3 regions of the Aliivibrio fischeri ATCC 7744 genome follow, and region 2 is predicted to be linked to each of the others. Evidence: predicted binding sites of a transcription regulator. Region 2 holds the regulator's gene; each other region holds the start of a gene.
What was found. The regulator MetJ, encoded in region 2, represses methionine synthesis genes. The targets are predictions, from matches to a motif close to TTAGACNTNTANANGTCTAA.
Positions count from the first base shown of each region.

Region 1: metE (5-methyltetrahydropteroyltriglutamate--homocysteine S-methyltransferase) is a predicted target of MetJ. The motif match lies at 3,097-3,116, and genes of this name have one in related genera.
Region 3: metA (homoserine O-acetyltransferase MetA) is a predicted target of MetJ. The motif match lies at 4,134-4,153, and genes of this name have one in related genera.

Region 1 covers NZ_CP092712.1:1,991,573-1,998,193, forward strand. The annotation lists gene AVFI_RS09155 (Mal regulon transcriptional regulator MalI) at 1-295, shown strand, start outside; gene AVFI_RS09160 (YqaE/Pmp3 family membrane protein) at 416-574, shown strand; gene metE (5-methyltetrahydropteroyltriglutamate--homocysteine S-methyltransferase) at 638-2,962, opposite strand; gene AVFI_RS09170 (LysR substrate-binding domain-containing protein) at 3,183-4,094, shown strand; gene AVFI_RS09175 (DUF4250 domain-containing protein) at 4,081-4,275, opposite strand; gene AVFI_RS09180 (hypothetical protein) at 4,343-5,050, opposite strand; gene dcuC (anaerobic C4-dicarboxylate transporter DcuC) at 5,381-6,621, shown strand, end outside.
Region 2 covers NZ_CP092712.1:2,600,366-2,606,986, forward strand. The annotation lists gene AVFI_RS11890 (bifunctional aspartate kinase/homoserine dehydrogenase II) at 1-771, opposite strand, end outside; gene AVFI_RS11895 (O-succinylhomoserine (thiol)-lyase) at 771-1,937, opposite strand; gene metJ (met regulon transcriptional regulator MetJ) at 2,284-2,604, shown strand; gene AVFI_RS11905 (alpha-amylase family glycosyl hydrolase) at 2,724-4,745, shown strand; gene AVFI_RS11910 (carbohydrate porin) at 5,145-6,488, shown strand; gene AVFI_RS11915 (MalM family protein) at 6,562-6,621, shown strand, end outside.
Region 3 covers NZ_CP092712.1:2,344,496-2,351,116, reverse strand. The annotation lists gene AVFI_RS10820 (NupC/NupG family nucleoside CNT transporter) at 288-1,502, shown strand; gene AVFI_RS10815 (anaerobic C4-dicarboxylate transporter) at 1,575-2,903, opposite strand; gene metA (homoserine O-acetyltransferase MetA) at 3,168-4,109, opposite strand; gene AVFI_RS10805 (FAD-dependent oxidoreductase) at 4,232-5,878, opposite strand; gene AVFI_RS10800 (YeeE/YedE family protein) at 6,069-6,482, shown strand; gene AVFI_RS10795 (YeeE/YedE family protein) at 6,493-6,621, shown strand, end outside.

The sequences.
Region 1 (6,621 bases), 610 kb from region 2:
TACCGCTATACTTTGTCACTATTCATCAACAGCTTTTGGTGCAGTATATGGCGTTAACCGAGCGAATCGCAGTGTAGGTAAAGATAACTACATTGGACAACAAGTTGCGATTATTGGATTTGATGATGTGCCTGAAGCTGAACTAATTCAACCATCACTTACCTTTGTATCTTCTCCAATTCGGGATATTGGTCGCCAAGCAGGCCATCGTTTAATTAATCAAATCAATGATAAAGACAGCGTACCTCAAAGCTTAATTTTAAGCCCTGAGTTAATTGCTCGTAATTCTGCATAAATAAAAAAGTATAGCTTGGGTTATTAATGGGAATAATATTAATAACCAAACAAATACATTGATATTAATGTAATAACAAACTAACGTGAAATCTCAACTTCATTTTATTAAGGATAATATATGAACAAACTGGTTTTAATTATTTTATGTGTATTACTGCCACCACTTGGTGTTTTCTTTGCCAAAGGTGTCGGAAAAGATCTTCTTATTAATATCATATTGACGCTTTTATTCTGGATTCCTGGAATGATCCACGCACTGTGGGTCACAACTCGATAGCACAAAATAAAAAGCGAAGCCTATGATTGGCTTCGCTCTTACTTAAAAATATATTATTGCAAATTAAGCCGCGTTTGATTGCCATTTCTTACGCAATATTTTTGCCGCATTCACCATGTTTTCAAGCGCCACTTCTGTCTCTTTCCAGTTTCGGGTTTTCAGACCACAATCAGGATTAACCCACAAACGCTCTACTGGTATTTTTGCTGCCGCGGTTTCAATGAGGTCAACAATCCACTCTTGGCTTGGAATATTGGGCGAGTGAATATCATACACACCCGGTCCAATTTCATTTGGATAGTTGAAGTCTTCAAACGCTTTCAATAACTCCATATTTGAACGAGAGGTTTCAATCGTAATCACATCCGCATCTAACGCCGCTACTGATTCAATAATTTCATTGAACTCGCTATAACACATGTGAGTATGAATTTGTGTTTCTGATTTAGCACTGGCCGCTGAAATCTTAAAGGCTTCAACTGCCCAATCTAAATACGCTTTTTGATCGCTTTTCTTAATTGGCAACCCTTCACGAATCGCAGGTTCATCAATTTGAATAATATTAATACCCGCTTGCTGAAGATCAGAAACCTCATCTCGTAATACCAAAGCTAGCTGCTGTGCGATTTCTTTACGTGTAATGTCTTCACGAGGGAACGTCCAACCAAGAATAGTTACCGGGCCAGTTAACATTCCTTTCATTTGTTTGGTCGTTAACGATTGAGCGTATTGCGTCCAACTCACTGTAATAGGTGCTTCACGCTCAATATCAGCCACCACGATTGCTGGTTTTACACAACGAGAACCATAACTTTGCACCCAGCCAAATCGTGTTGCTTGAAATCCATTTAGATTCTCAGCGAAATATTCAACCATGTCATTACGCTCAGCCTCACCATGTACCAGCACATCCAGATCCAAACGCTCCTGACGCTCTACTGCATCAGCAATATGTCCTTTCATTGCGGTAACATAATCTTGTTCATTCAACTTACCCGTTCGATATGCACTGCGTTGCTGACGAATATCTGAGGTTTGTGGAAAAGAGCCAATCGTGGTGGTTGGTAATAATGGTAAGCCCAGCTTTTCAGCTTGATACTGTGCTCGAACAGAATATGCTTCTGCACGCTCGGCTAACGCTGGCGTAATAGCAGCTAAACGTTGCTGTACTGCTGGCTTATTAATGTGCTCCGCACTCTCACGCTCACGCAGTGGTTGACTGTATTGATGACAAGCTAAAATCGCATTTTGATTGCCATCTAGCGCATCTGCTAACAGCGTCACTTCTCTTAATTTTTGCTTAGCAAACGCAAACCATTGCAGCGTTTCTTTTGATAGTTCCGTCTCTTGATCTAAATCGACGGGGCTATGCAATAATGAACATGAACTTGCAATCCATAACTTCTCACCCAACACATCTTTTACTGGCTGCAGTTTTTCATGCAAACGTTCTAAATCAGCACGCCATACATTACGGCCATTAACGGCACCGACGGATAATACCCACTCTTTTGGCAGTGCACTCACAATCGCATCTAACTGGTCAGGAGCCGCAGAAACATCAATATGTAAACCATTTACTGCAAGTTTTGTGATTTTATCTAAATGATGCTCTACGCCGTCAAAATAGGTGGTTAAAAGTAATTTCACATCACTTTGAATCACTTGATAAGCTAATTTAAAAGAGTCCGCCCATGCTTTTGGTAATTCTAATGCGAGAATTGGCTCATCAATTTGAACCCATTCAACCCCTAACGCACTAAGTTTAGAAAAAATAGCTTGATAAGCGGTCAATAGACGAGGCAATAATGATAAACGATCAAATCCTTGTTCAACCTCTTCATCATTCACTTCTTTCCCTAACCAAAGGTAACTAAGTGGGCCTAATAAAACAGGCTTAACGTTATGTCCTTGCTTTTGTGCCTCTGCAATCTCATCAAAAAGTTGTGACCAACTCACATTGAATTTATCGTTTTTAGAAAATTCCGGCACGATGTAGTGATAATTGGTATTAAACCACTTGGTCATATCCGATGCGGCTTCACCACAGCCACAGCTGTTTTGAGATTGACCACGCCCTACTTTAAATAACGTATCTAAATCAGGGAAACCGTTACTATGACGGGCTGGCACATGCCCTAAGAGTAAACTTGTGGTTAATACATGATCGTACCAAGCAAAATCACCCGCAGTCACAAAATCCAGCCCTGAAGCGGATTGATCTTTCCAGTGACGTTGGCGTAATTCACTGCCTACGGCCAATAGTTCTTTCTGCTCTATCTCGCCACGCCAATATTTTTCCTGAGCAAACTTTAATTCTCGCTGAGCACCAACTCGTGGATAACCTAAAATATGAGTTACGGTTTTTGTCTTCAATTCTGTTGTCATTTGTCTAATTCCTTTAGCCGTTTGGATGGCTAAACAATGACGTTTTTTTTCTAACTGTACAATTTCTAATCTTTCACTTTGATTATGAATTATATTCAACTAAACAAATTTCTATTTAAATCGATTAACTTTATTTAGCCGTCTAGATGTTTACTTTGTAGCCTTTTCACTTTACTGTGAAGATAATTGAACTTACTCAAACGGAACTTGAGGAACAGTAATGATTGAATTAAAACATCTAAAAACCTTAACCACATTGCGTGATACAGGATCATTAACCGCAACAGCAAACGCTCTTCATCTCACTCAATCAGCGTTATCACATCAGCTTAAAGATTTTGAAACTCGTTTAGGCAGCAGCGTATTTTTACGAAAAACACGTCCAGTAAAGTTCACCTCTGAAGGCGAGATCCTATTAAAACTCGCCGATGATCTTTTACCTAAGTTAGCAAAAGCGGAATACGAAATTGCCAGTTTGAAAGAAGACTTACACGGACGATTACACATGGCAATTGAATGTCATTCTTGCTTTCAATGGTTAATGCCTGCCATTAAAGAATATCAAGTAAGTTGGCCAGAAGTAGAATTGGATTTTTCATCGGGTTTTGGATTTGAGCCTTTACCTGCTTTGGTTAATGGCGATTTAGATCTCGTTATTACCTCTGATATTCAGCCACGCAGTGAAGTGCATTATGAACCATTATTTGATTTTGAGATGCGTTTAATCATAGCAACCAATCACCCGCTCGCCAATAAAGACAGTATTGAACCAAAAGATTTATTAGATCAAACCATGTTGACTTATCCAGTGCAAAAGCAGCGATTAGATGTCGTTAAGCATTTCTTATCACCCAATCATGTAGAACCTGCAAAATGGAAACAAGCCGAAAACACATTGATGTTAGTACAAATGGTATCAGCAGGTTTAGGAGTAGCAGCTCTACCAAATTGGGCTATCAGTGAGTTTTCACGACAAGGACTAATCGAGAGTAAACCGTTAGGGAAAGGATTGTGGCGAAGATTGTTCGCTGCCGTTAGAGACAGCGAACATGATAAAAAATATTTACAAGCATTTTTCTCTACTGCGAAACAGCAGAGCCAGAGTCATTTAGTTGGGATTAAAATGACTTAAATTGATTTGTTAATGGGTCATACTGGTAACCCAAACTACTGAGCTTGTCTTGAACTCCTTGTGTATCAAGCTCATACATGCTGGATAATTCTTCTAGACTGTGGCATTCCAAGCGCAATTTTTCATTTATGATGCCGAGTAGAATCCCACTTTCTAGGCCATGTGCGTTGCTTAAATCCAATCTATACCCTCCATGTTGCTTAAGAGACAAACTTAGATTAGACCAATTTTCGAACAGAATGTTTGCTCTATCTCACAAAAAACAACTGAAACTGATAATAACCAGAAATAGCCATAATAATGTTCGCTATTAGCAAAAATTGCCACTTGATCGCCTGTTGTTTAAATAAGTGATAAGTCCAAAAACCAATACTTAATAGCATCAAACCTAAAGCAATCGCTAACTTCACTGCCATACGATCTAGAAAGATCTCATGAACACTTAATGTTTGGCAAAGTAAAATCACAGCCATAATGATACCGCCAACGATACCACTAATTGGTAAAATCTTATGGAAGGCTTGTAGACGAGTACGAGCAAGAGTTAAAAGCAGGTGAGCAAATAGAGCACCAAAAATAAATGGACCGATTAACGCATAAAATAATTGAGTAAAGGACCCAGAACCAAGTGCTAAATTAACAAAACTTGCAGCGGCAAAACCATTGGCTAATGCCAAAACAATCAGTGGCCCTTTATCTCGTGTTTTACCCGTTTTTACACTTAAATAAAAACCAGTAATTGCGATTGCAGGAATAAAATTCATTGCAAATATCGGCGCGTAAGTCATACCAAAACCAGCAATCGCACACCAACCTAAAATCAGTGCAGGCAACCACTTATGTACGCGACCACGTTGACCTGGGCAAATATCTCCTTTATGCAAAATGATGGTCAAAATAATTTGAGCACCAAGCAAAGCAGGAATAAGGATATATTGCATAGTTTGAAATAACATAATGAAGTTCTATTTACGGAATTTGAATCAAGCTAGTATAAACGCTATTTTCCCTTCGTCTAGTCACGGTTAAAAAACAACCTATTCTTATTAAGATCTCAAAAATACCTTGCTTAATTTCAAGTTTTTATCCTTTTGTTACAATAAAAATAACAATTATTCATCGCACTATTAACAGAATTGTTTTTTGTTTGTTTTAGATCATATAGATGCAAAGTATCAGATGTGCCACAGATAAAACTTAGGTAAATTTGTGTGATGAAATGTGTAAGAAGATGTTTGTAAATTACACAATTTTTGAATATTTGAAACTTAATAGAGGGAAATTCCATGTTGGAGTTATTAATTGGTTTAGTGATCACCATATTTGTTGGTTACTTTATCGTAAAAGGATATAAAGCTGCAGGCGTATTACTGACAGCGGGTTTAGCACTGCTAATTATTGCAGGTCTTTTAGGTCATTCAGTTCTTCCTGCAAAAGTAACGGCTACAGGTAGCCTATTAACCGATGCGCTTGAGTATGTAAAATACATGCTTCAGTACCGTGGCGGCGGCTTAGGTATGCAAATCATGCTTCTTTGTGGTTTTGCCTCTTACATGACTCACATCGGTGCAAATAATGTCGTTGTTAAGCAATTTTCAAAACCATTAGCATTCATTAAATCACCTTACATTCTATTAGTTGCTGCTTACATCGTAGCGTGTCTAATGTCTCTTGCTGTAAGTTCTGCTACAGGCCTTGGTGTTCTATTAATGGCAACCCTATTCCCGATGATGACGGCAATGGGTATCTCACGCCCTGCAGCGGTTGCAGTATGTGCATCACCAGCAGCAATCATCCTTTCACCTACATCAGGTGACGTTATTGTTGCAGCAGAGAAGTCAGGTTTACCACTTCATGTTTTCGCAGTTGAAACCGTACTTCCTGTATCTATTTGTGCAATCATCGTGATGGCAGCAGCCGCTTTCTTCTGGAATAAATATCTTGATAAGAAAGAAAACACACCAATGGAGAAAGTCGATATTTCTGCAATGGAAGTGAACGCACCATCTTACTATGCGATTCTTCCTTTCTTACCAATCGTAGGTGTTTTCCTGTTTAACGGCGAGACAATCCCTGGTCTATCTTTAGATATTTACACTATCGTTGTTGGTTCTATCTTTATTGGTGCGTTAGTTAACTTTACGACCAATAAACTGAACGGTAAAAAAACATTAGAAGATTTAGAATCTTGCTATGAAGGTATGGCTGATGCATTTAAAGGCGTAGTTATGCTATTAGTTGCTGCGGGTGTATTTGCTCAAGGTCTAATGTCTGTTGGCGCAATTGATAACCTACTTCACTTAGCTGATAAAGCAGGTGCGGGTGGTATGGCTCTAATGCTTCTACTAACGGGTTTAACCGTTGCTGCTGCTATCGCAACAGGTTCTGGTAATGCTCCTTTCTACGCATTCGTAGAGCTTGCACCTCAGCTTGCTGGTAAAATGGGTCTTAGCCCTGCATTCCTTATCATTCCAATGCTTCAAGCATCTAACCTTGGTCGTACTATTTCACCAGTATCTGGTGTTAT
Region 2 (6,621 bases):
TAAACGAGCTAACTCACTCGCTTCATCCAATCTTAATAATGGCAGTAAACACGCATCTTCAACTTTTCTAGGATCAGCACTAAACACACCAGCAACATCACTCCAGATAGTAACGCACGACGCCTCACCAAGGGCACCAATCATGGTTGCCGAATAATCAGAACCATTTCGACCAAGAAGTACGGTTTCTCCTTTTTGATTGCGAGCCATAAAACCAGTAATCACAATTCGTCCATGTGGATGCTGAGCTACCTGCTCTTTAAACAAAGGCCAAGACTGCACACGATCCACTTCAGGTTGCGCTGCTCGCTCTGCCCTTAGAAAGGTTCGAGAATCAAGAGGAGCTGCTTGTAAATCAATTTGATTTAAATACGCAGAAAGTAATCTTGAAGACCATACTTCACCATGACCTAATACATCAGCTTGCTGCACCTCTGTTAACGGTGCATGTAATTGCCCTATCGCAATCAATTCTTGATGTAAAACAGCCAATAAAGGTTCAGCATTCTCAGCAGACAGTAATTCAGTTATCAGTTCCTGTTGGTATGTCCGCAAAGACTCTAATGTGTTATGAGCTAAACGCCCATCTTTAGAAAGGTTATCTATCCACTCTAAAATACGGTTTGTTGTATTACCTGCAGCAGAAACAACAATCAAATCATGTTCATTTGAATATTCTTTTAAGATGGTGGCAACTCGGCGGTAGCACTCAGGGTCAGCTAAGCTGCTACCACCAAATTTGTGTAATTGACGAGAACAAGGTTTTGTCATTATTTCACCTCTGCGGCAATCGTAAATGCTTGTTGAAGATCAGCGATAAGATCTCGGCTATCTTCTAATCCAACAGATAATCTCAATAATGTTGGAGCTAATCCGGCTTCTTCTTGAGCTTCATCAGACATCGCTCTATGTGTCATAGTTCCTGGATGCGCAATCAAACTTTCAACACCACCTAAAGACTCGGCTAAAGAGAAGTATTTCAATTCTTTAACGAATACTTTCAATTGCTCAAGTGAACCATTTAGTTCAAAACTGAGCATAGCACCAAAGCCTGCTTGTTGACGCTTTGCAATTTCATGACCGGGATGATCAGGTAAACTTGGGTGGTAAATCGTACCTACTAATGACTGTTCTTGAAGACATTTGAGAACTTCCATTGCATTTTCTTCATGCACACGCATACGTGCACCCAATGTTCGAATACCACGCAGTGTTAAGTAGCTATCAAATGCAGTACCAGTAGCTCCAATACAGTTCCCCCACCATGCAAGCTCATCCGCATGATCTTTTGTTTTAGCGATAAGTACACCACCAACAACATCAGAATGTCCGTTAATATATTTAGTCGTAGAGTGAATAACAAAATCCGCCCCTAAAGAGAGAGGCTGCTGTAGTACAGGTGAAAGGAAAGTGTTGTCTACTGCGACTAACGCACCAACTTGAGCCGCTTTTTGGCAAATTTCAGCAATATCCACCACACGTACTAATGGATTTGAAGGGGTTTCAAGTAAGATTAATTTTGGCTTTTTAGCAATTGCAGCATCTAAAGCTTCAGTATTAGATTGGTCTACAAATAAAGTTTGAAAATCTCCTTTATTTGCACGGGTATTAAACAATCGATAAGTTCCTCCATAACAATCATGGGGAGCAACAATTAAATCGTCAGGACCAAGCAGTGCCGATACCATTAAATTAAGAGCGGATGTTCCACAGTTAGTTACTACTGCACCTGCACCACCTTCTAAATCTGAAAGAGTGGTTTCTAATTGAGTTCGAGTTGGATTTCCAGAACGAGCATAATCATACTTAGGCACATCCCCAAATTCTGGGAAACTATAGTTAGTTGATAAGTAGATAGGTGGCACAACAGCGTTATGTTGTGAGTCTGTTTCAATGCCGGTACGAACAGCAATAGTTGCAGGTTTTCTTTCGCTCATAATTTCCCTTCCAAACTGCGGTGCAGTAATGTAATACCAACGATATAAACTATCTAAACAGGCTTACAAGGGAATGTCTTTATCTTCATGTCTTAAATTTCATAATTACATAAAATTAATTACCGAAATTTATTTCTAATAATAGATAATTTTCCTTCGCAATTTCCCGCTCATATAATTAATATGACTGATATACGCTAATCCATAAGTATATAGTCTACTTTACCACCACAAAATGAGACGTCAACACTTCTAGACGTCTATATGTCTTTACTTTTAGCGGTAAATATCGCTAAAATCGCCTATTCTACTTATATACATCAATAATTCTGAACGAAGGTGAACAATGGCTGATTGGAATGGTGACTATTTAAGTCCTTATGCCGAACATGGTAAAAAAAGCGAACAAGTAAAAAAAATTACTGTTTCTATTCCAACAAAGGTACTTCAAATCCTTACTGACGAGCGTACTCGTCGCCAAGTAAGCAACCTACGTCATGCGACAAACAGTGAATTATTGTGTGAAGCATTCCTCCACGCATACACTGGCCAGCCTTTACCAACAGATGAAGATCTACGTAAAGATCGTCCAGATGATATTCCAGCTGAAGCAAAAGCATTAATGACGGCAATGGGGATCGAATTCGAAGCGTTTGACGAAGAGTAAATACGTTTTATTCCTCCTCCTTTTGTCTCCTCCTTCTTTTAATAAAATTAGGAGGATTACATTCCCTCTTGGCTAATAAATAATCACAGTGCCCTACTTATAAATATAAAGGACTTACTGTGAAAAAACAGATCGCAAAAACAACAATAGCCCTCGCTATTACCTCACTTTTGAGCGCATGTAGCTCAACATCTAATAATGACCTCTCTTCCTTAGCTTATCAGTGTGATCCGCAAATGACGGCACAAAGCGATAACTTACGAATTTACCAAATCATGGTCGAAAGCTTTGTCGATGGTGATAACACAATCGGACATGGCACTGGCTATGGCCCAAGTCATCATAATGGCGACTTACAAGGAATTATTGATTCATTAGATTACATTCAATCGCTTGGTATGAATGCCATTTGGATGACTCCTGTCTTTGAATCTGCCCCTCTAGATAATCAAGACCATTGGGCTGATAAACTCGATGCTACCGGATATTTTGCTACTGACTTTTTTAAAATAGATCCACGCTTTGGCACATTAGAAAAAGCCAAAGAACTGGTTGAAGAGGCTCACAAGCGTGGTATTTACGTATTATTTGATGGCGTATTTGGCCACCATAAAAAAGGACTGATTAAGCCATCGCCAACAGGGTTACTTCCAGCAGGAGAGCACAATCCTGTTAACTACCCTGAAAGCGAAGCTTTTTATAAAGAAGTCGCAACCTACTGGATTAAAGAATTAAAAATCGACGGCTGGCGATTAGACCAAGCCTACCAAGTGCCAACACAATCTTGGACGAACATTCGTAAAGCCGTTGACGCCGCATCAAAAGAAACCTTTTATACCAATAATAAAGGTGAACAAGTAAATCCACTCGGCTATATGGTTGCCGAGATCTGGAATAACGAAAACTACATAACTGAAACAGGTTATGGCAGCGAACAAAATCCTGCTCTTTGCTCAGCTTTTGACTTTCCTCTGCGTTTTCGCATTGCTGAAACCTTTGCAGTTAATGAAAGTGGCGTAGGACATAAAGGAGGGGATTGGCTTAATCAAGGTATGCAAATGCACGAGCTTTACCCTCCTCATGCTGTACCGAATTTAATGCTAGGAAATCACGATGTTGTTCGCTTTGGTGACTTACTTCAACGTGGTGATATTGCTAATCCAAATGACAAAAACTATTGGACTCGACACAAAGCAGCCCTCTCTTTTCAAGCCGCTTATACAGGCCCAATAACCCTATACTATGGTGATGAAATTGGTGATCAAGTTGACGGTTTTTCCAAAAAAGAGAATAAAGATACCTGTGCCATTAAAGGGCTTTGTGATGATCACATAGCTCGATCATCTGCCAAAATTGATGGTCTTACCGCCAAGTTGACTCCAGAGCAAACGGATTTAAAAAATTACGTTACCGCATTAATGCAATTACGTATTAAGCACCCTGCTTTATCTAAGGGTAAAAGAGTTAATTTAGTAGCAAATAAAGAAGTCTATATCGATCATAAACAATCTGAAAATGATGCAATTGTTTATATGGTAAGTACTCAAGAGGCAGATCAAACGCTCTCCTTAGATGCAGAACAGCTTGGGTCAAAAGGTAACTTAATTGATCTCATCACCGAGCAGATTTTTACTCCAATGAATGGAATATACACCATCCCATTATCCAACTTTGAAAGTCGATTTTTAACAATAGAAGAGCCAAATAGTACAGGACCTATCACAGAGCAAAAAGAAATAGCGCTATATGGCAGTGGTTTTATGGCGCAATGCGATAACCCTACTATCACAGACACCAACGCCCCTTTACAAGATACCTTATATTTAATTGGCGATTTCTCTGACTCTCGTTGGAGCCATAAAGAAACCAGAGCGTATCAATATAAAGGAAACAACATTTATCAAGTGGTCATCAATGAAAAACGAGGCCCTTATAAAATGCAATATGCAACAAAAGACTGGGGCGCTCAATACACAGCCGAAGGACTATCACCCAAATTGGGACAATCAAATAAACTCATTACTGGTGGCTATGGCCAAGATACCGCCATCTATCTTCCTGAAGATGGTAACTACGTTTGGAGCTTAGAGTTCACTTCCCAAGGAGAGCCAAAATCAATGATGGTTTCTAAGTGTAAATAACCCCTCCTTTACCTTAAATTAATGAATAAAATATGAACTATTTCTAGCCAACAATGTCTATTGTTGGTTAGATCACATTTCTGATTATTTCTTAATTTCCCTCTTTTACGATTTTCTTCATTATTTCTAATTTCAAAATATCTTTCGACGTGAGCCTTATCTCATAAATATTTTCAATCACTCCTACTAAGTGTGATTATTATCAAAAGAAGACCTGCCATTCATTTTTCTCATCCTTAGTACTACGCCCTATCATCCTTAAAAAGAGGAGGAGGGCAAAATACCTATTTATTTTTAATCTGTGTCTCGTTCGATAACGACAGATGTTTACTTCACTTCCCTACACTGCCATGAGTTAAGTAAACGTTTTCAAATCAAAATATGAAATAGGATTTTAAGATGAAAATGAATAAATACACATTGCTTGCCGCAGCTGTTTCTACAGCACTATTTTCTGGCGCTACACTTGCAGAAACCGATGTTGCACTGGATGTCATCGCAGGTGATGAAGCTGCACCAAAAGTTGAAAAAGTAAATGGAACTGATGTTATTTCAGATGGTTGGGAAGTTCACGGTTACGCGTCAATGAACTTCCGTATGGTTGATGGCGAAACAGTAGATACTGAATTTGGTAAGCCAGACTATAAAACAGCAGGTACTCACGGAAAAAGTACTAACCAAGTTGAATTCGTAATCAAAAAACATACTGAACATGCTAATGGTGTTTGGTCTGACTTTGTCGTTCGTTCTGAATACGGTAATGGTAACTCTTACGCTTACTCATCTCCTGGTAGCCAAAAAGCCAACACAACGGCACAATTTGAAATCAAAGAAACTTATGTTGAAATTGGTGGTTTATCTTACCTAGGTGAAGATACGTCTATCTGGGGTGGTCAACGTTACCTAAACCGTTCTGCAAGTGCACTATCGGGTGAATTCTGGAAACAATCATCAGGTGTTGGTGCAGGTATTCAAACTAAACTTGGTGGCAACACAGCAGGTTTTGCAATTGTTGCTGCAGATACAGACGGTGATATCAATAATGGTCCCGGTGCTGATGGTCGACAAACACTAACCTCACACGATTTATACTACTACGGTGTTGATGTTGGCTTTGGTAGCTTAGATTTTGATTTCAAATACATCACTCAAGCTAATGTTCAAGATGATGACGGTTTTGGCGCATCTATCACATTAAACTCTAGTTACTACGGCCTAGATGGTTGGTCACAAACAGCGATTGCTTACGGTAAAGGCGCAGCGCAAAACCGTGGTGTGAACTTTGGTAGCTGGTCAGGTGGCGATGACAATGCTGAATCTATCTTCTTCACTTCAGGCGGTGTGGTAAACATTTCGGAAAACTGGCAAATGGGTTCAGAAGTAACGTATTTTGCGGCATTAGATGAACTATTTGGTGCTAAAGACCTAAAACGTTACATCGTTGCAGCACGTCCATCATACAAAGTGAACGATAACCTTCGTCTTGAAGCGACAGGTTCTTACGCTCATGAAGAAGGTGCTGAAGGTTACTGGGGACGTACTGGCGATGATCTGAAGAGTGACATTATTAACGTTGAATTAGCGGCAGCATTTACAGTTAACGCTGACTATTTCGGTCGCCCACAAATCAAACCATACGTGAGCTACATTACCGCTGATGATGAAGCAAGTGCTAAACAAATTGGCATTAAAGATGGTAAGTCAGAAACAATTATCGGTGTACACACTGAAATCTGGTTCTAACTGAGTTAAAGTGAAAGGCGGCCAAATGGCTGCCTTTTTGCGTTTATTATCACCTTAATAATGGAGTATCGTGATGAACACGAAAAAATTGTTACTTAGCTTATTTATCGGTCTCTCTTTGACTGCGTGTTCT
Region 3 (6,621 bases), 260 kb from region 2:
TGTTTTTTCAAATAAGTAAAATTTGGTGATTTATGTCACATATTTCGTGATTTTAAATCATCTATATGTATACTCCTTCTCCCAATACAAGCCGTCACAGGGATACAGTGAATGACCCCAAGGACTAGGACCAGCTACTGTTAAACAGCTTGTAAAGGGTAAACAATGAATATCTTTATTTCTATTATAACTTCCTCTTGGTGTAGTCATTCTTCACCGATCTCGTCATCTACGATGGCGGCTCCTTTTGTTTCTTCATTTTATTCTAAAATCTCATAGGCATAATTATGAATATTTTATTTAGCCTATTAGGCATGTGCGCACTGATTTTTTGTGCTTGGGTATTTTCAGAGAAGCGTTCAGCAATTAACTGGAAATTAGTATTTAAAGCCTTTTTATTACAACTCTCTTTTGCTGCTTTAGTATTGTATTTTCCTTTGGGGCAAAAAGCGTTAGCGGGATTAAGTAGTGGTGTTTCTAGCTTACTTGGTTTTGCGGATGAAGGGATAGCATTCCTCTTTGGTGATCTTGCTTCTTCTGGTTTTATTTTTGCTATTCGCGTCCTTCCTATTATTATCTTCTTCAGTGCTCTAATCTCCGCTCTATATTATCTAGGTATTATGCAAAAAGTGATTTCTGTTCTTGGTGGCGGAATTCAAAAATTCTTAGGTACCAGTAAAGTAGAATCTCTCGTTGCAACAGGTAACATCTTCCTTTCTCAAGGTGAATCTCCTCTTCTTATTCGCCCATTCTTAGCTCAAATGACTCGTTCTGAACTGTTCGCTGTAATGGCGGGTGGTATGGCATCGGTTGCCGGTAGTGTACTGGGTGGTTATGCTGGTTTAGGTGTGGAACTTAAATATCTGATTGCTGCAAGTTTTATGGCTGCTCCTGGTAGCTTATTAATGGCTAAGATTTTAATTCCTGAGCAAGAAACGCCTGTTGACCAACATGATGTAACCATTGATAAAAGTGAGCAAAGCAACGTAATTGATGCTCTTGCAAGTGGTGCAATGAATGGTATGAAGATTGCGGTTGCTGTAGGTACGATGTTGATTGCCTTTGTGAGTGTTATTGCAATGCTTAACAGTGGATTAGAAATGGTTGCTGAGTGGTTTGGTTTTGCTGGTATTACACTGCAAACCGTATTTGGTTACTTATTTGCTCCAATCGCATGGGTTATTGGTATTCCAAAAGCTGAAATGGTAATGGCTGGTTCTTACATTGGTCAAAAAGTGGTTCTTAATGAATTCGTTGCATTTATCGACTTTGTTCAGCATAAAGATCAGTTATCAGCATACAGCCAAGTAATTATTACTTTTGCACTGTGTGGTTTTGCAAACATCAGTTCAATCGCTGTGCAATTAGGCTCTATTGGTGTGATGGCTCCAGAACGTCGTGCTGACGTTGCAAACATGGGCTTTAAAGCAGTATTAGCGGGTACATTAGCTAACTTAATGAGTGCATGTTTAGCTGGTTTATTCTTTAGCTTAGCAATGTAAAACATCGTTTATTGAAAATAAAAGCCCATGCAATGGTATTTGCATGGGCTTTTTTTGTATTGATTAGTGGAATTAACCAATCACAATTTGGCCTAAGACATAGCCAAGAATACAGGCTGAAACCACGCCGATTAAACCGACTGACATGAATGAGTGGTTAAAGTAGTACTTACCAATTTTAGTTGTACCCGAGCTATCAAAGTTTACGGTTGCAATATCTGATGGGTAGTTAGGAATAAAGAAGTATCCATATACTGCTGGCATTAAACCAATAACCAGTGCAGGCTCTAAACCCAGAGCTAAACCAACGGGTAGCATCATACGAGCTGTTGCCGCTTGTGAGTTAACCACAACAGATACAATAAATAGTGATAAAGCGAACGTCCAAGGGTGAAGCGTTACCATATCTACAATACCGGCTCTAAATTGAGGCATGGCATATTGGAAATAGGTATCTGACATCCATGCGATACCAAAAATAGCAATTGCCGCCACCATTCCTGATTTAAACACAACGCCATTTGGAACATCACGAGGATCGGTTTTCGTTGCAAGTAAAATCACACCACCAAAAGCCAACATCATCATTTGAATTACAACAGACATTTTGATTGGTGCGCCGCCATCAGTAATGGTGCGTACTTCTGGCCACATAGCAATAATAACGATAGAAACGATGGCACCTAAGAAGATCAGAACGGCATTACGAGCAGTTGTTGGTAGCTCTTCATCAAGAGATGTTGATGTTGTATTTAGGATTTTTTCACGCCAAACCGGATCTTGTAAACGTGCTTGATACTCTTCATCATCCTCTAACTCTTTACCACGACGTAAGCTATAAAGAGACAGCATTAAAGTACCGAATAACGTTGCAGGTACAGTAACCATTAAAATCGACATTAATGTAATAGAGGCATCAATATCAACCAGTTGAGCTAGGTAATACACAACTGCGGCAGATAATGGTGAAGCAGTGATTGCGATTTGAGACGCAACAGATGCGGCAGCCATAGGACGCTCAGGACGAATACCATTTTTTAATGCTACATCACCAATGATAGGCATGATTGAATAAACAGCGTGACCTGTACCTAGTAAGAACGTCATTGCATAAGTTACAAATGGAGCGATGATGGTGACGCGTTTTGGATTCTTTCTTAAAATCCGCTCAGCAACTTGCAGCATATACTTTAAACCACCAGCGGCTTCTAATATTGAAGCACAGGTAACAACTGCCAAGATGATCAGCATTACTGTAACGGGCGGAGAAGTCGGTGGCATTTTGAAGATAAATACTTCAATCACCAAACCAATACCAGATACAACCCCTAATCCGATCCCTCCGTATCGAGAACCGATGTAGAGAACGAGTAATAAAAAGAGAAATTCAAAATACAACATACAACCACCTGCGTTAACGCAATTATAATTAAAATCAACTAAGGCTATTAATACCTTACATTTCATAGGGTTTTATTGAGCTTGTTCTCATTTAGATTGTTGTTGATTTTATAAATAGATGCAGGGTTGATCTGAATTAAACCAAAGCTCATTTTTTATCAAAAAAGGACAAAATGTGCTCTATTTATCAGATTGTAGTGGTGGTTTTGTGCTTGTGGCGGGTATGTATGAAGAATAATACCCGCTAATTAAAATGAGTTAAGGTTACTCATCTCTTGTGAAGTTTTGCTCAGAGAAATGTTCAAGATCATACGGTGTCTGTTGGTAAACACAGTAGTTAAGCCAATTAGAAAAGAGCAGGTGTCCGTGACTACGCCATGTCGCTTTTGGTGTAATATCAGGGTTGTCATCAGGGTAGTAATTAACAGGAATCGTTGGTTCCATTCCTTCTCCTAAGTCACGAACGTATTCATTGTGTAATGTGAATGAATCATATTCTGGATGACCAGTGACAAATACATTTCGCTTATCTTTGGTGGCCGCTAAATACACACCAGCTTCTTTGGAAGTAGCAAGAATATCCAAATCAGTATGTGACTTTAAATAATCAGCAGAGAAATCAGCGTAGCGAGAATGAGGTGCTAAAAATTGATCATCAAAACCGCGTAGAATAGGGTGGTGTTGGTCAAGGTTAGTATGTTTATAAACGCCTGAAAGTTTCTCTTTACGTGTACGCTTTGGTAAATCATAAAGTAGCTTTAAACCAGCTTGTGCTGCCCAGCATACATACAAGCTAGAAGTGACGTGATCTTTTGCCCATGTCATGATGGTTTGTAGATGATCCCAATAAATAACATCTTCAAACTGCACCAATCCTAGTGGTGCTCCTGTTATGATCAGGCCATCAAAGTTACGATCTTTAATGCCTTCAAATTGACGATAAAAAGTATCTAAATGCTCGGTTGGTGTATTTTTGCTAGTGCGATTATCAATACGTAATAGCTCTACATCCACTTGTAATGGGCTATTAGATAGTAAGCGTAAAAATTGAGTTTCTGTCTCAATCTTTTTTGGCATTAAATTTAAAATAATGACTTTAAGAGGTCGAATCGCTTGTGTGGTAGCACGAGATTCCTGCATGAAAAAGATATTCTCTTCACGTAATACTTCAGTTGCAGGGAGTTGGTCAGGTATTTTGATCGGCACAACTTATCCTTAAGTTTTGGGTTTCTATACGTCTATACTTCTAAACTTACCTCATAATTGTCAGAGTGTCGAGTGTATAAAGGACGCTGATTACGTCCTTTATTAGAGATTAAAGCGATTAATTAGGCATTAGCAAAAGAATAAGTACGATAACCACCAATTAGATTCCGAGCTTTAAATCCATTATTTACAAGCTGACGATAGGCGACATTCCCACGTAGTCCAACTTGGCAATAAATGATGATCTCTTTGTCTTTAGGTAGTTCATTCAATCGCTGGCGAAGTTGATCTACTGGAATATTCATTGCTCCTTTAATATAACCAACATTGATTAACTCAGCAGGATTTCTTACATCAAGTAAGATTTGATTTTCATTAAGATGCTCCACTTCATCAAAATGAATCGCTTTGGTATCTCCTTTAATAAGGTTATTTGCTACAAAAGCGGCTTGGTTTATTACATCTTTCGCACTGCCAAATGGTGGAGCATAAGTGAGTTCTAAATGCTCAAGTTGATCAACTGTCATTCCTGCTCGTTGAGCAACAGCCATAACATCAATTCGTTTATCTATGCCATCTTTACCAACGGCTTGGGCACCTAAAATCTTTCTCGTTTCTGGCGAAAACAACAGTTTAAATGAAACGATTTCAGCGCCAGGATAGTAGCTTGCGTGGCTTGCTGTATGGACAAATACTTTTTCGTAGCTAATGCCCTCGTGTTTTAACGTTTTTTCATTTTTACCTGTAGAAGCAATAGCTAAATCGAATACTTTGCAAATAGCGGTGCCTTGAGTGCCTTGGTAACTCTCATTTCGACCGAGCATATTATCAGCGGCCATACGGCCTTGACGGTTTGCTGGGCCAGCAAGTGGAACTAAAGTTTGGTTACCAGTAACAAAATCTTTTTCTTCAATGGCATCACCAACGGCATAGATAAATGGGTCGCTGGTTTGTAGTTGATCATTAGTATAAATACCACCTAATTCGCCAAGCTGTAATCCAGCCTCATTTGCTAGTTTGGTTTCAGGCTTAACACCAATAGCCATGATTAATAGATTGGTGTCTAGAACTTCACCTGTACTCAAAGAAAGTGTTAATCCAGTTTCAGTTTCAATGACTTCTTGAAGTGCTGATCCTAATCGAAGATCTATGCCTTTATCTTTGATTTCTTTATGAACAAAGCCTGCCATTTCACGATCAACTGGAGTCATTACTTGATCTGCTAGCTCTAATAGTGTTGTTTTGATACCGAGTTGATGGAAAGCTTCCATCATTTCTAATCCAATAAAACCGCCACCAACAACCGTTGCATGTTGTGGTTTATTGTCTCTAATTGAGGCGATAATACGATCCATATCAGGGACATTACGTAGAGAAAATGTCAGTGAGTTATTAATACCTGGGATAGGGGGAACAATGGGACCTGCACCTGGACTTAATAAAAGAAAATCATAATTTTCTTGGTACTCAGTATTATCGACTAAGTTTTTAATTGTAATTGTTTTTTCACCACGGTTAATGCTTATTACTTCGTTCATTACACGCACATCAACATTAAAACGAGCTAAAAAACTATCAGGAGTTTGTAGTAGTAAATTATCGCGATCTTTGATGTCACCCCCAATATGATATGGCAATCCACAGTTAGCAAAAGAAACAAAAGGCCCACGCTCTAGCATGATAATTTGTGCATCTTCACTTAAACGACGTGCTCTTGCTGCTGCAGAAGCACCACCAGCAACGCCACCAATAATTACAATTTTGGTCATTCCGATTTCCCTCATAATGAAAAAATCAGAGCAATTTATGCTCAATTGTTTTTTACTATAGTTATTTAAATTAGCTTTGTCTAATATTTGTTTTGTTAAATTTTAATTTGCTAAATAAGTATTGACTAATTTAATTGGTGACCGTAATCTAAAATATATGTTTAAAAAACAATCTAACAGGTATTGATAAATGACGATTCCATGGTTCTCTTTGTTTGGCGGTATGCTTTTAGGTGTCTCTGCTACGCTACTTCTTTTGTTAAATGGAAAAATTGCAGGGATAAGTGGTGTATTAACAGGGTTAATGACACCGAAAAAAAAGGACTATGCTTGGCGATGGTTGTTTGTTCTAGGTATGATTTCAGGTGGTGCAGCAGGTGTTTATTTCTTTGGCGCACATGTTCCTACGGAATATACAACAAACACACCACTGTTGATTATTGCTGGTTTACTGGTTGGTATTGGTACTCGCCTAGGTAATGGTTGTACTAGTGGGCATGGAATTTGTGGGATTGGACGATTGTCTGTTCGTTCAATTGTCGCTACTTGTGTATTTATGCTAGTGGCTGGAATAACTGTTTTTATCCGATTACACGTTCTTTAAGGGAGTGATCATGAATAATCTTATGTTTCGAATTATTGCTTTACTCTCTGGTGGATTGTTTGGTCTTGGAATGACAACATCGGGAATGGCTGATCCTGAAAAAGTGGTTGGATTTTTGGATGTTTCAGGAGCATGGGAT